4 regions of the Peribacillus sp. B2I2 genome follow, and region 1 is predicted to be linked to each of the others. Evidence: predicted binding sites of a transcription regulator. Region 1 holds the regulator's gene; each other region holds the start of a gene.
What was found. The regulator Rex, encoded in region 1, represses fermentation and respiration genes when NADH is low (regulators of the CRP and FNR family bind a similar motif). The targets are predictions, from matches to a motif close to TTGTGAAATATTTCACAA.
Positions count from the first base shown of each region.

Region 2: a site for Rex is predicted at 1,610-1,627, ahead of qoxA (cytochrome aa3 quinol oxidase subunit II). Genes of this name have one in related genera too.
Region 3: a site for Rex is predicted at 1,869-1,886, ahead of ABIE66_RS22770 (helical membrane plugin domain-containing protein). Genes of this name have one in related genera too.
Region 4: a site for Rex is predicted at 2,363-2,380, ahead of ABIE66_RS13855 (nitrate/nitrite transporter). Genes of this name have one in related genera too.

Region 1 covers NZ_JBGCCB010000001.1:283,000-287,005, forward strand. The annotation lists gene ABIE66_RS01550 (ABC transporter ATP-binding protein) at 1-1,168, opposite strand, end outside; gene moaC (cyclic pyranopterin monophosphate synthase MoaC) at 1,300-1,806, shown strand; gene ABIE66_RS01560 (redox-sensing transcriptional repressor Rex) at 1,837-2,499, shown strand; gene ABIE66_RS01565 (YdiK family protein) at 2,528-2,740, opposite strand; gene ABIE66_RS01570 (CPBP family intramembrane glutamic endopeptidase) at 2,737-3,462, opposite strand; gene groES (co-chaperone GroES) at 3,799-4,006, shown strand, end outside.
Region 2 covers NZ_JBGCCB010000001.1:498,709-502,714, forward strand. The annotation lists gene ABIE66_RS02485 (S1C family serine protease) at 1-119, shown strand, start outside; gene ABIE66_RS02490 (hypothetical protein) at 388-702, shown strand; gene ABIE66_RS02495 (hypothetical protein) at 760-939, opposite strand; gene qoxA (cytochrome aa3 quinol oxidase subunit II) at 1,747-2,670, shown strand; gene qoxB (cytochrome aa3 quinol oxidase subunit I) at 2,744-4,006, shown strand, end outside.
Region 3 covers NZ_JBGCCB010000001.1:4,585,209-4,589,214, reverse strand. The annotation lists gene hxlB (6-phospho-3-hexuloisomerase) at 1-8, shown strand, start outside; gene ABIE66_RS22775 (NAD(P)/FAD-dependent oxidoreductase) at 167-1,348, opposite strand; gene ABIE66_RS22770 (helical membrane plugin domain-containing protein) at 1,388-1,819, opposite strand; gene ABIE66_RS22765 (hypothetical protein) at 2,155-2,325, shown strand; gene ABIE66_RS22760 (DJ-1/PfpI family protein) at 2,936-3,520, opposite strand; gene ABIE66_RS22755 (Lrp/AsnC family transcriptional regulator) at 3,673-4,006, shown strand, end outside.
Region 4 covers NZ_JBGCCB010000001.1:2,797,535-2,801,540, forward strand. The annotation lists gene nirB (nitrite reductase large subunit NirB) at 1-961, opposite strand, end outside; gene ABIE66_RS13855 (nitrate/nitrite transporter) at 1,019-2,224, opposite strand; gene ABIE66_RS13860 (ribonuclease H-like YkuK family protein) at 2,810-3,352, shown strand; RNA gene ssrS (6S RNA) at 3,515-3,701, opposite strand; gene ABIE66_RS13870 (UDP-N-acetylmuramoyl-L-alanyl-D-glutamate--2,6-diaminopimelate ligase) at 3,816-4,006, opposite strand, start outside.

The DNA.
Region 1 (4,006 bases):
CGAAACGGAAATCCCCGGAAAGTGCAGGCAGTCTAGAGATGATCGTTTTCAATAACGTTGATTTTCCAACGCCATTTGGGCCAACAAGAGCTATGCTCTCTCCTTTTGTCATCCGGGAATTTATATTTTTTGATACCATTTCCCCTTCATAGCCGATAGCCAGGTCCTGAAGGTGAAGCACTTCATTTCCGCTTTGCTTTTCAATCTGGAATGAAAAATTTGCGGATTTTTCATCACCTTGCGGCTTGTCCAATACATCCATCTTTTCGAGCTGTTTGCGTCTGCTTTGTGCTCTTTTCGTGGTGGAAGCCCTTGTGATATTGCGTTGGACAAAGTCGCGAAGCTTTTCGATTTCCCCTTGTTGTTTCTCGAAAAGCTTCATGTCCCGCTCATAATCTTCCGCTTTGCCCTCTAGGTAAGAACTATAATTACCATAGTATTTTTTCATGTTGTTCCGGGAAATTTCATATACCTGGTTTACGACCTTATCTAGAAAATAGCGGTCATGGGAAACAATAAGAACAGCTCCTTGGTAGCCTTGTAAATATTGCTCAAGCCAAGAGAGCGTTTCGATATCCAAATGGTTCGTTGGCTCATCCAGAATCAATATATCCGGTTTCCTTAAAAGCAGTTTCCCTAAAGCAAGTCTAGTTTTTTGCCCACCGCTTAAAGTGGAAATTGGGGTAGAATAGTCAAAGTCAGCAAACTGAAGTCCATGCAATACGGAACGGATATCCGCTTCATATTGATAACCGCCCTTTTCTTTGAATGCTACCATCAAAGTGTCATATTCATTCAACACTTTTTGGTAAATTACTTCGTTTTCAAAGATGTCAGGTCTGGCCATATCGGCCTCAAGGCGACGCAGTTCTTTTTCTTGCTCTATAAGGTCCTTGAATACTGTCAGCATCTCATCCCAAATGGTAAGTTCCGATTCCAGTCCCGTATCCTGGGCCATATAGCCGATGGTGACGCCTTTTGGTTTGATTATTTCACCGCCATCATGGGAAATCTGCCCGGCTATGATTTTTAGCAGAGTGGATTTCCCGGCGCCGTTACGGCCAACAAGTGCAATTCGATCTTTATTTTGAACTTCGAGCTTCATATTTGATAAAATAAGTTCAGCTCCATAATATTTCGATAGTTGATTGATTTGTAATAAAATCATAGATTTCACCTCAATTGATTATTGTTAGTGTAACGTATTTTAGTTATTATCGGCAACAGCTTGGTTCCAAGCTAAAACAAGCTGTTACATAAAGTGGAATAATAGTGTATGATTTAGGAGGGGTTACTTAAATGGGAGACTTAACGCATTTTAATGAGCAAGGCAGGGCCAAAATGGTTGATGTGAGTGCTAAGCCTGAAACAACCCGGACGGCTATAGCTCAATCGAGCATTTTATTGAACGATGAAATATATGAATTGGTCACGAACCAGAAAATGAAAAAGGGTGATGTACTGGCTGTTGCACAAGTTGCAGGAATAATGGCCAGCAAGAATACATCCAATATAATTCCGATGTGCCACCCCATTGCTCTGCAAGGGGTCAATATAGCCTTTGATTGGGAAAAGGAAGATCAAGGATATAGGCTTAGGATTGAAACGGAAGCTAAGACAAAAGGGAGTACAGGTGTGGAAATGGAAGCGTTAACAGCTGCATCCGTGACTGCCTTGACTGTTTATGACATGTGTAAGGCCATTGATAAGGGAATGGTAATCGGGCCTACATTCTTAGTGGAGAAAACAGGCGGAGTTTCTAGCAACGATTATAAAAGACAAGTAAAACAAACAGATAGAGATTAAGTTGAAAAGCATGTGTGAAGGCGGGGAAGAATGATGAACCATGACCCAAAGATACCGCAGGCAACAGCCAAAAGGTTGCCATTGTATTATCGATTTTTAAAAAACTTACATTCCTCAGGCAAACAAAGAGTTTCCTCGGCAGAGCTAAGCGAAGCCGTAAAAGTGGATTCTGCTACCATTCGCCGTGATTTTTCCTACTTTGGCGCGCTTGGGAAAAAAGGCTACGGCTACAATGTCAATTATTTATTATCCTTCTTTAGAAAAACACTAGATCAGGATGAATTGACAAAAGTCGCTTTAATCGGGGTAGGAAATTTAGGGACCGCTTTTTTAAATTACAATTTCATGAAAAATAATAATACGAAGATTGAAATGGCATTCGAAGTCTCTGAAGATAAGGTCGGCAAGCAAATAGCTGATGTGCCAATCTACCATATGGATCAAATCGATACACTATTGCAGGAAAATAATATTACTGCGGCTATTTTGACAGTGCCTGCCCAGGTAGCCCAGACGATAACCGATCGTCTAGTCAAAGCCGATATAAAAGGAATATTGAATTTCACACCTGCACGGCTGACAGTACCTCCATCCATAAGGGTTCACCACATTGACCTGGCTGTGGAGCTTCAGTCGCTCATCTATTTTCTGAAACATTATCCTGTAATGGAAGAAGCCGCATTGGAGGAATGAAAAAAACGCTGCATCATAGCAGCGTTTTTTATTTTTTCTTATTTTTTTGGGCGGCTTTAATCTTAAAGTGAAGCATGATCATGCGTAATCCCGATCCAAAGTCGAGGGTCGCGATCAGTACAAGTATGTAGGCAAAGATTCCCCATCCTGAAGAACTGACGGTTTGAATCGCGATAGCGGTAAAAAGAGCTCCTAAGCCTGCATAGATGATGCCCATGAATAATGGTGATTGACGTTTCATAATAAACCTCCGATGAATGCCTGTGCAGTATCTATCATCTTCTCAATATCTTTCCGATATACCACTTGAAGGATGATAACAAGCGTATTCATCGCAACATGAGCGCTAATGGACACGAGGATGCGGCCCGTTTTCGCATAAAGGAAAGCAAAGGTGAAGCCCATTGCCGAATATAAAAGAAGATGTTCCAATTCACCATGCGCCAAGCCGAAAATAACTGAACTGAGTAAAGCTGAAATAAAGAAGTTAAAGCGTTTATGAAGTGATCCGAAAATGATTTTCCGGAAAATGATTTCTTCCAATATAGGTCCAATTACTGAAGTGACGAAAATGACCATGGGGACTTGGTAAATGAGTGAAATGAGCTGCTGCGTATTTTCAGATTCAGGCTCCACCCCAAGCATCTGTTCAATGCTCCCGGCAATGCTTTGCGCAAAAAGAGCCATGAACACTCCTGCTATTGCCCATAATATGGACATGGGAATAGAATCTTGATTCCTTGTGTCCACCTTTTCCCTCATATCTTTTCTTATTAAAAAAAGAATCAAGGATAGAGCAACGAGAAAGCTGAATACGATCCAGTATGCTGCAGACTTCACTTGGAGTTCATCAGCAGGCATTCCAGTTGAAGACCCGATCAGCATGAAAATGGGTACCCCAACGATACTGGATAATTGCATGGCAATGTAAGTGATGATGACGAACCAATATTCTTTTTTCAAAAATGAAAACTCCTTTTATTTTGTCACCCATTTCGCTTAGAACGTTCCAAATATGGGGACAATCAATAAACGCATACTCCAAAATGGTATCAAATATTGAAGCATAACACCACTTAAAGGTACCCCTAATCAAACATTTCAGTCACTTTGTTAAAAGAATCATTATGCTAAAGTAGTATACCCGTAATTTATCAGAAATTAATAAAAAATTTTCGATAAGATACTTGCAAAAAAGGCTCGGTTTATTTAATATTATAAATGTGTTAGCACTCGATGATGAAGAGTGCTAATAATCATGAAACAAATTATCAAGAGAATATGAGGAGGTTGTTTCACTTGTTAAAACCATTAGGTGATCGCGTTATTATTGAACTAGTTCAATCTGAAGAAAAAACTGCAAGCGGTATTGTTCTTCCTGATACTGCAAAAGAAAAGCCACAAGAAGGTAAGGTAGTAGCTGTTGGTACTGGCCGTGTCCTTGAAAATGGCGAACGTGTTGCTTTAGAGGTTGCCCAAGGCGATCTAATTATCTTCTCAAAATATG
Region 2 (4,006 bases), 220 kb from region 1:
CGTCAGCAGAATTAAGGAAAATTTTATACACAGATAAGAAAATCGGCGATAAAGTAAAGGTTAAAGTCTATCGGGGGACTGAAGAGAAAACGGTAACGATAACCTTGCAAAACTCATAGATAGAAGGAAGGCCTCTGATTGATCATCAGGGGTCTTTTATTTGAAAATGTAGTTAAAAAGTTTTTAATAGTATTGAAAGTGTTGATATCGGAAAAAATGATAGTGTATTTATACTGTTTATCAGATTTTTCATATAGTCTCGAATACCTAAAAGTGAATAGCGGCGTATTCTATTTGTCAAGGTTTACATTATAGATATGTTAAAAAATAGAAAAGATTTGACAAATTTGTGAAATGTCATAAAATAGAAAGAAAGGGGATGAAATTATGGAAGCTAATCAGAAGATGTTGGATGCAGTGAAATGGGTATCGGGCACAGGTTGCGTAATCGGAATTATTATTTTTGCTTTAAGTTTTTTTGTAAGCGATTACAATAAGGATTATATATTTACCGCTGTTGGAATCGCCATCACACTAAGCGCAGCTGCCATTTTTCTAGTTGGTATATTTTTTGTCCTGACAGAGGAAATGGTAATGAATACACGTAAAGGCGAAAGAATTGAACCGGAAACGACTAAAATCATAAAAATGAAAACAAAGGCTAAAGCTCCAACAAACAGAAGTACAGAATTCAGTAACTAAAACGAGGAATTTAGCGCAATATACTGTTTTTCTAAACAAAATTAGTTGTTCTTTTGCCTAACTTGCTGAATTTGAGTCAACTTGATCACAAACGATGAATGCGCTTTCATTTTGTGTATTATCAGAACGAATTATCGATTTGTTACATTTTAATTCATTATACTGCCACTCGTCATTGCCAAACACACGATGTGCTTGTACATCCAAACCAACTGCCTGCACGCCAGGAATTCTCAATTACATTTTAAACAATATCTACGAGAAAAGGACACTTTTAAGAAGTCCTTTTTTTGTGGTTTTTTTCTATGTACTTTTAATTGAAAATTCAAAAGGGAAAGGGGTACAGGTATCAATATGGGGTTATTGAGCAGTGGTTTTGCTAAAGGCAGATTTGATAGCAAACCTGAATTACTTACTACGCTTTTGCTACACGGCTGTTTAAAAATACTGACAGGGCATAAGGCAAAAGAACCCAATTACATTTCACACTCGTTGTTCCCTTATACATATATAATATTGACCTGTGTTGGTTCATAAGGGTATTGAAGCATGGAGACAACATCGTGTCCCATGTGTCTACCATTTACCAACCTCCATGGCCGAGTGAAAAAAATCCGTTTTAAATCATGGTATCTAACGATAAATAAGTAATTGACAGGATAGGTAATATAATTCATAATCTTTAAGAGTTTTGAGGCAATATACACGGTGACTATAATGTGAAATTTTTTATTTCATTATATTAGAGTAATATTAAATGGAAAGAGGATCGGTACTATTTGTAATCCTTCACTGATAAGTGAATTTTCAAAGGCAAGATATGAAACATTTATTATATTTCATTTGCTGAAGATTTTCGAACATTTCAGTTCATTTACCATCTTCTTACTGCTCTTTAATGAACTTTATGTGACAGATGTCACTTTGTATTGTCTTTTTTTAGACTTGGGATTAATATTGGTATGTCGGGGTTTGTGAACATGGTAACACTTTGTCCGAATAATTACCAATTGGAATTTTATTATGTAAGAAAGGGGTAGTACTATGAAAATAAAATGGGCTCTATTAACTATACTTTTTACTATTGCCACTGTGCTAACCGGTTGCGATAACCCATTAATGGTCTTGGACCCTAAAGGGCCAGTAGCTGCAACACAAGCAGATGTTATTATGATTTCGATATGGACAATGGCCTTTGTCGTCCTTGTCGTTATGGTACTGTATATCTTCATGATAATGAAATATCGTGCTTCCAAACAGCGTGATGATTATGAACCGCCTCATATTGAAGGAAGTAAGGTTCTTGAAATAATTTGGGTTGCGATCCCAATTTTGATCGTCGCTTTCCTATCCGTTGTTACTGTTAAAACAACAAATGAAGTTGAGGCAACACCTAAAGGGTACGGAGATCAAGAACCTTTAGTCATTTACGCTTCATCTTCCAACTGGAAGTGGCATTTTAGTTATCCGGAAGAAGATATCGAAACGGTCAACTATCTGTTTATACCGACTAACCGACCAATCGAATTTAAACTTTACTCATTCGGTCCAATCTCAAGTTTCTGGATTCCACAACTTGGAGGACAAAAATACGCGATGTCGGACATGGTTAATACGTTGCACTTAGCAGCTGATGTACCAGGTGAGTATATGGGTCGAAATTCAAACTTCAGTGGTTCAGGTTTTGCTCAGCAAACGTTCAACGTTAATGCATTGTCAGCAAAAGATTACGATAAGTGGGTAGATGAAATTAAAGCTACTGCTAAACCGATTACTGAGGAAAAATTCAATGAATTATTAAAACCTGGCCATGTGGGACAATCCACTTACACTGGAACTCACTTAGAGTTTTCACCAGCTCCTGAAGGGGAAAATGCTGGTCATGACCACGGATCTTCTGATACTGAAGAAAATGATTCCAAGGATTCACACGAGGAACATTCAGAACACAGCAACATGAATCACTAAGAATTAATTTCGTTCGATAAAACAACTAGGTTTACAAGATAAGGAATATTTTCCTGAAAGGAGTCACAAAAGTATGGATTACTTTGATCGATTTGCCGTACCTCATCCAAGCCCTGCGATTTATGCATCCATGGTTGCCATTGGCTTAACCATGATTGCGGTTGTTGCCGGAATTACCTATTTTAAAAAATGGGGTTACTTATGGCGTGAGTGGTTAACAACGGTTGACCATAAACGTATTGGTATCATGTACATCTTGGCAGCACTGCTTATGCTTTTCCGCGGTGGCGTCGATGCTCTTATGATGCGTGCTCAAACGGCTATTCCAGATAACGGTCTTTTGGATGGACAGCATTATAATGAGGTATTTACAACACACGGGGTCGTCATGATCCTGTTCATGGCTATGCCATTTATCATTGGGTTAATGAACATTGTTACACCATTACAAATTGGAGCGCGTGACGTAGCATTCCCACGTCTGAACGCAGTAAGCTTCTGGTTATTCTTCATGGGGGCAATGCTATTTAACATCTCTTTCGTAGTCGGTGGTTCTCCTGATGCAGGTTGGACATCTTACTTCCCGCTGGCAAGTAACGATTTCAGTGAATCAGTCGGTTCGAACTATTACGCGATTTCACTTCAAATCGCTGGTATCGGTACATTAATGACTGGTATCAACTTTATCGTAACCATCTTGAAAATGAGAGCACCTGGCCTGAACTTAATGAAAATGCCAATGTTCACATGGTCTATCTTGATTACAAACTTCATTATCGTTTTCGCTTTCCCTGTATTGACAGTGGCACTTGCGTTGATGACAATGGATCGTCTATTCGGAACTCAATTCTTTACGATGGCCAATGGCGGTAGCGATATGCTTTGGGCAAACTTGTTCTGGGTTTGGGGACATCCTGAAGTTTATATAGTTATTCTTCCAGCTTTCGGTATTTACAGTGAAATCATTTCGACATTTGCACGTCGTAACCTGTACGGGTATAATTCGATGGTTATCTCCATGGTAGCTATTTCTACTTTATCTTTCATTGTATGGGCTCACCATTTCTATACAATGGGCCACGGTGCAATGGTTAATGGTATCTTCTCGATTACCACGATGGCAATTGCAGTCCCGACCGGTGTTAAGATCTTCAACTGGTTGTTCACACTTTGGAAAGGTAAAATCGTGTTTACCGTTCCAATGCTATACTCTTTAGCTTTCATTCCGATTTTCACGCTCGGTGGGGTAACAGGGGTTATGCTTGCCATGGCAAGTGCTGACTACCAATACCATAATACAATGTTCTTAGTAGCTCACTTCCATTACGTTTTAATC
Region 3 (4,006 bases), 4.3 Mb from region 1:
TAGAGTGAAATAAGGCGGGCCCCCTTCAAGTAGGGGGCCCGCCTTTTCTGTAGGCCATCAATAAAAAGTTAATCCTAGTGAAATAAAAATGCCCTTTACTCCCAATGACCGGGAATAAAGGGCATGTACCGCGGACATGTAAATGCATGTCAACGGCTATTATAAATTAATAAGCCAAGCTGAATAGGGCTTTGATGTGTGATAGATAGCGAATATTACTTGCTTCTTTCATCAATGTAGCCGGCAGACCTTTTAGGGAAGTGTTATTGGCTCCAACGGTTGCCACCGCATCCTTACGGCCAAGGCTCGCAAGTGTACCTGAGTTTACAGGTGAAAATTCTTCAAGTTTCTTGCCTTCAAACGCTGCATAAAGGTTGTATCCAACAAGCTCACCCATTTGCCAAGCATTTTGTGCAGTAGGAGCGTATGGACGTCCGCCTTCTGGAGGGAAAGCAAGGGCACTGTCCCCGACGACGAATACATCATTATGGGATTTGGATTGCAAATACTCATTGACGGCCGCTTTGCCGCGATCCACTTCAAGGCCTGATTCGCCTACGATAGGAAGGGCTGCGACTCCGCCTGTCCAAACAAGCGTATTGGCAACGATCGTTTGTCCATCTTTCAATTCGATTTGGTTTCCTTTAACACCCGTAACAGGCAGACCTGTCAAGAATTCAACGCCGCGTGCTTCCAAGCTTGTCATGGCACGTTCGATTAAGTGATCAGGCAGGACCGGTAGGATTTTTGGACCAGCTTCCACAAGCTTGATTTTCAAGTCCTTGAAGTCCACTCCGAACTTTTTGGCGATTTTAGGGAAATGATCCACGATTTCACCGATTAACTCGACGCCCGTCAAGCCGCCGCCGCCGATCACGATCGTTGCGTCCGCCTCATTATTCGTTTGTGCATATTCGCGGATGCGATCTTCGATATGTTTGTAAATCTTGTTTGCATCATTTACGGATTTCAAGACCATGCTGTTTTCCTCAAGTCCCGGAATGCCGAAGAATCCTGTTTGGCTTCCCAAAGCAACAACCAGGGCATCATAAGATAAAGTGGAGCCATTGGAAAGCTTCACTTCTTTTTTATCGACTGAGAAAGACTCCACTTTGGAAATGGCAAGGTCGATATCTTTTCCTTTAAAAAGCTTTTCCAAAGGAATGGAAACAGCTTGTTCAGAAATGGATCCGCCTGCAAGACGGTGCAATTCGGTGATGATTTGGTGCGTTGGAAATTGGTTCACCACTGTAACCTGCACTTCATCCTTCTTGTAATATTCACGTACGGATAAGGCAGATAGTAATCCAGCATAACCTGCACCTAAGATGACGATTTGTTTTGACATAGTTAATCCCCCGTCCTTACTGATTGAAAGTTTATCAAATTATTTTTGGTTTTTACGTTCTGAAGAGACTTCAAGAAAAGCTTGGGCGAAACGGAAAAGCTTTTGCGCTTGCGGGTCTTTCATCATTCTTAACAGACCAAAAAGACCGATCACATCATTATTCACTTCAGCGCGATCCTTAGCTTCGATGGAAGTGGCCGCAAGCCCTTTCACTGAATCGACCACAGGTCCTGCGATCTCCGAAATGGCGCTGACCGTATCCTTTTTCAAAACATCATCAGTCGCTACTGATTGAGCAAAATCATAAGACTTTGTTAAAATATTCACTATCTCAGTCAGCTTTGGTAACTGCTCAACTAAAGTGTTCAAGGATTCCTGAACCTCAGGCTTTAATAATTGGTCCAGTACATCTAATTGTTTTTGGCGGTCATTAAGTTGTTCAGTCTGTGATTGGGTAATCGTTTCTGACATATCCAATTCTCCTTTACAATAAGCATTTTGTTAAAATAATTAGAAAAACTTGTAAAATATTGCACAAAGTGCAACACGAAAAAAATACTTTTAAAAATTAAATAAAAGCTATCCTTTAGTATATCCCTTTAGCTTCATGAAAACAGCTGATTTTTTAAAAATATCCATAAAATAAGCTTTTCCTTCATATTTAAAGGATCTAACCAAATGGAAGGTCTTATGTATGGCCTGAAATTTTTCACTAAAATGGACCATTTTGTAAAATGTCTATCGTCGTCGCCTGTCATACATATTTCCTTCTTTATCTGCCATCCTAAATGATGGAGGTGAATATTGTGACTGATTCAGAATCTAAACTTGTAGAAGAGAATAATGATAAGAAGCATAATAAACTGGTTGGCAATATGGAATATACGAAAGCGCAACTATTGGAAGGCATGAATGGAATTTCTGAAGTTTACCTCAAAAACAGTGAGGAAGGCACATCGGAAACATCTGATAAATAATAATTTCGTAAGCATAGCGAACCAGTTATGCTTACTTAGTGTTGCTCATTTTTGTAAAAAAAACTCCTCAATCCTCACTATGCAGCTGTTCGGATATTCTGAAAGTTAACTCTTAGCTTCGCTGGCTGGCGAAGTCCATTAGATTCGACAGTTATTTATAGATTAATCTTTTAAATCACCGACCATTTTAAGGCGATGGCAGACCTAAATCAAAAACCAGTTATATCAATTATTTCTTATTGATATGACTGGTTTTTTTATTTCATCATTCATCTTGTTCCGTTTTTTGGCCTTCGGAACCCTCAGACTGTATACAATTTGGACGTTGATTTCCGCTCAAGAAACTCGCTTTCCGCGGGCGGTCCGGGAGTCTCCTCGGCTTGCGCCTGCGGGGTCTCCCCTAGACGCGCTTTTCCCGCAGGAGTCTCGCGCCTTCCTCTCCAATCAACTTTGTGAAGGTGTTGCTTTTGGTCATTGGTTCGGAATTATTTGACGAAAGATACGTTTTCCGCCCCCTTTCTCCTACGCCTACAGTCTTTTCAAATAGAACCGTGTGAATGAGTGTCAGCCAACCGCTGGATTTTCTTATTCATTAGGATAAGAACCATTCTTAATGGAAACCCATCAATTCCTTCACATGTTTACAATTCTCTTCGGAAGTGAGCATTTCCAAGAGCGTGAAGGCAACATCGAATGCTGTTGAAGGATTGTAGGATGTAATGATATTATCAGTGACGACAATCGGTTCATTAACGACAATCGCACCAAAATCTTTTAGCTGACCCTGTCTCTTACTAGTTGGATGATTGTACGTAGTGGCTTTTCTTCCATTCAATATCCCGCTTTTTCCTAATGGTAGAGAACCTACACAAATCGTTGCTATGATTTTGTTCTTATTGTGAAAATACTTTATAACATCAAGAAACCTCTGATCATATGCATCATCATAGAAACCGGCTTCTTCAAAGCCTCCAGGAATGGCCAAAGCATCGAAGTCATCAAGATTTACTTGATCGATGGTCAATTCGGGCTGCACGATGAAATTCCATGTGCATTTCAATTGTTCATGAAGTCCCACCGTAACCAGATCAGTGGTACCATCACCCTCCAATTTATTCCATCCCAATACATCTGTAAAAACACTTGCTTCAACTGCTTCGAATCCATTGGAAAGCAGCATCAATACTTTTTTCATAGCAGCATCCCCCTTAACTTTATATTTGTATTAATTATATAAAAATGAAATTCCCCATTACATACGATTAATTACGTATTAAATACATTTCTATTTATTTTATAATGTATTTAGATGATTTTTATTAATAATGAAAAGTGAGGGCGATTGAGTTGGATAGAACGGATAAAAAGATACTTTCCCTGTTGGAGAATAATGGGCGCATGTCAATGAAGGAACTGGCACATGAAGTTTCCTTGACAGCTCCAGCAACTAAAGAACGTGTTAATAAATTGGAGGAAAGCGGAGTGATAAAAGGATATAAAACGGAAATATCCCTTGAAAAACTTGATAGGAGCATTACAGCTTTCATTTTATTCGAAACGGATCGATGTAAAGACTTTTATAATTTTAGCTTAAGTCATCCAGACGTTCTGGAGTGCCACCGGTTAGCCGGACAATACAGTTATCTTATTAAAATAAGTACATTTTCCATGGAAACACTGG
Region 4 (4,006 bases), 2.5 Mb from region 1:
TCAACTGGGTCGAAAGAACAGAACCTTGGTATCCCTGGCATTTCATCTCACAAATGTGCTTTGCCAGCACTTCCCCCTGTTCATATAGAGGTTTCACCAGTCCATAGACAATGCCTTGATGTTCAGCACATTCACCAACCGCATAAATATTAGCGACGCTTGTTTCTAAATAGTCGTTTACAATAATGGCACGATTTATATCAATTCCGCTTTCTTTGGCCAACTGAATATTCGGTCTGACTCCCGCAGCCATAACGACTAAATCGGCTTCCAGCTCCGTTCCATCCTTAAAACGGACACGTTCTACACGCTCGTTACCGATTATCTCCTGTGTTTCCTTTTGTAAAAGAAAGTGCATTCCCTGGTTTTTCAACTCTTTTTGCAGCAAAATGGATGCCGTTGAATCAAGCTGCCTTTCCATTAAGTGTTCAGCAATATGAACAACATTCACTTCCATGCCAAGGTTTAACAGCCCTCTCGCTGCTTCTAAACCTAATAAACCGCCTCCAATGACGACTGCCTTTTTATACTTCCGTGAATTTTCAATCATCTTTTGGCAATCTTCAATCGTCCGAAATGCAATAACCCCTTCTTTATCAACACCGGTAACAGGAAGAATAAATGGGACAGAACCTGTAGCAATTATGAGCTTATCGTAGTAAACTTCCCTTCTTTTGTCTGTTTTTATCTTTTGAGTCTCTTTATCGATTTTCACGACCGTTTCACCCGTGAACAATTGGATATTATGCTTCGTATACCAGTTTCGTTCATTTATCGCGATATCTTCAAACGAAGTGTTTCCTTGAAGCACAGTCGACAATAAGATTCGATTATAGTTAACGTGTGGTTCACTTCCGAAAATAGTAATCTCGAAAGCATTTGGATTATTCATTATGATCGCCTCAACGCATCGTAATCCCGCCATTCCGTTCCCAATTAAGACCAGTTTTTGTTTATACATTTTATCCCCCCAAAAAACAAGTAATGAAATAAGCCAATAAAAGTAGTAAACATGGTTCTAAATCTTAACTGAATTCTTTCCGAGTACCCACGTTTTTCTCCATGAAAGCTGAGCTAGAACCAGGATTAGTAACGCCACGATTCCAATTATGGAAAATACTAAAAATCCTGTAGCGTATGTCCCAGTTATCTGTTTCAACGTTCCTAGTATGTTTGGAACCAAGAATCCGCCAACGCCTCCGGCAGCTCCTACAATTCCTGTAATGAAACCAATTTCTTTAGAAAATCGCTGTGGAACTAACTGAAAGACAGCCCCGTTACCCATACCGAGAAATAACATTCCGATAAACAGTAAAATCGTAACGGTAGAAAAAGAATAAAGAAAACTAATACCGAACATACATAATGTTAGTCCAATAAATAAAAACATTAGCAGTTTAACTCCACCTATTTTATCGGCAATAAAGCCTCCGACGGGACGAAAGAAACTTCCGGCGATGACACATAATGTAACAAATTCCCCTGCCCTTATTCGTGTTAACCCATATTCATCAACAAAAAAGATGCTTAAAAAGCTAGTGAACCCAACAAATCCCCCAAAAGTCACACTGTAGAGAATACAGAAATACCATGTATCTGCTATTTTAAATACTGTGAAATATTCCTTGAGCGGTTTTGCAGGCGGTTGAGATGGTGCGTCTTTTGCGATTAAAATATAAATGACAAACACGATGGTTAATGGAATCAAAGCTAACCCCATAACATTATGCCAGCCAATTGACTCTGCGATACGCGGTCCAAACAGGGTCGCAAACAGAGTTCCGCTGTTACCGGCTCCCGCAATGCCCATCGCAAGACCCTGCAAATGAGGGGGATACCAGCGACTAGCCATTGGAAGTGCTGCAGCAAAACTTGCACCAGCCACTCCTAGCAAAATCCCAATTAAATAGAGCTCCGCTAAACTTTCTCCGAATAACCATCCCCAAAAAAGTGGAATCATCGTAACAAGCATCCCGCCGATCGAGGTTTTCCGTGGACCGATGCGATCAGTCAAAAAACCAAGAACGAGCCGGAAAAACGAGCCTCCCAAAATCGGAATAGCTACAATCAAACCTTTTTCAGCTGGCGAAAGACCGAAATCCTTTGTAATATAGACACCGAGCGCACCTAATAATACCCAAATCATAAAACTAATATCAAAATAAAGGAATGAAGCTAATAATGACGGTGCATGACCGCTTTTTTTCAATTCAGTTATTTTCATTTTCATCTCTCCCATACTTTATTAATTGAATATTCGTTTATTTTACTCTTATAAAAGCGAGAATTCTTTGTTTATGTGAGAAAACATTACACACTTTTTTTTGAAAGTTATAAAATTTGAGTACTTTATATTGGTTATTTGTTAAAATTTTAATAATTTCAATTAGGTTTTCTTCTATAAACATAACTCCGCCATAGGAATTGAATGATATTCGGGTTTCTAAGGTGATATAAAGTCACAAGCTTTAAGTATTTTCCAGTTAAAGACGAGATACACCAATCGAATACTCCAATAAGTTTTTCGTAATATTCTCCTTACAAAAAAAGAGAAGCCTAATGCACAGGCTTCTCTTCGTTACAAATTCCTCATTCTTAAATCGCAAACATTACATATGTACAAGATTTAGCAATCATAAGCACATCTCATTGTTGAATTACCCTCAAATGATGACCATCATCATTTAACGGCGGGTTCTTCCCACGGCACGAAACAAGGACCTCCTTCATATGATGTGTTATGAGCGGCATGTAGATATTTGATATTTAATAATCAGATTATATCCGAGGAAAGGTTGGGTGCAATAATATGAAGCAAAATTCAATTCATAACATTCCATTTCAAAATCTTCAAGAAAAAAACATGTCATTCGAAGAGGTATTCGTTCATATTGTAGAATTCATGAAATTAAATCCATCCGGTAACTTTCGATTAATGGTTGGTACAGATTCGCAAGTACATAAAAAACATACGGTTTTCATTACAGGCATCGTAATACGGCAGGTCGGGAATGGTGTGTGGGGTTGTATAAGGAAAGTGATGATCCCTAGAAGGATGCTGCATTTACATGAGCGAATTTCCAAAGAATTGTCGTTAACTGAGGAGATTGTATCCATGTTTACGGAGGAAAGGAAAAATCAGTTAATCGATATTGTCCTGCCTGCCGTATATCAAGGGGCAACGTTCATCATGGAAGGCCATATTGATATAGGGATTGGAAAGCGGAACAAAACCAGTGAGTTTGTAAATGAAATGGTAGCAAGGATGGAATCCATGGGAGTGGAACCGAAAATTAAGCCCAATGCCTTCGTTGCCTCAAGTTATGCCAACCGATATACAAAAAAAGAGTGATGTCTCCAAAGAAGTAAATCTATGAACAATGGCATTTTCTTCAAAATGCTTTTCGGTTTGGTTTTTCAGACTATAAAGCGGTACATGCAATTCATTTAGTGCATTAATTATTGGAAAAACCAAAAAACCGGCCTCGAAGCGAGACCGGTTTCAATATTAAAGATGTAAGCCGCCATTGCCGTACCCAGTAAGAAAGTTTTAAACCACCACTCCTCAAAGTGGGTGTTTGCAGAAACAATCCTGTTGTCCAAGTCAGTGACGAGGCATAACATTCCTGTTTCAATATAAAACTCCCTATTACAGCTTAAAGGTTAAAACTTTATTATCATTACGAACAGTGCAGCTTGTATTTTTATATTACAGGAAATCCTCAAATCATACAATGTTAATTATCACCATTAACTGGCCATTCAAATATAAAATGGCTTTCGAATGGAAATGGATAGCATTCGTTAGTATCAAATTATTGATCAAAATAACCGATAAAATCACCTTGGTCTTTATTTTGTAGATATAATACCGTTTCTTTGTCAGAAATAGTAGGCAATCCGAAATCTTGTTCATACCTCTCTATACCTTTTCCTGTAATGATAATCCAATCCCCTTCCTTACCTTCGTGTATTGCCTCCTGGATGGCAAAAGTCCTATCTGGAA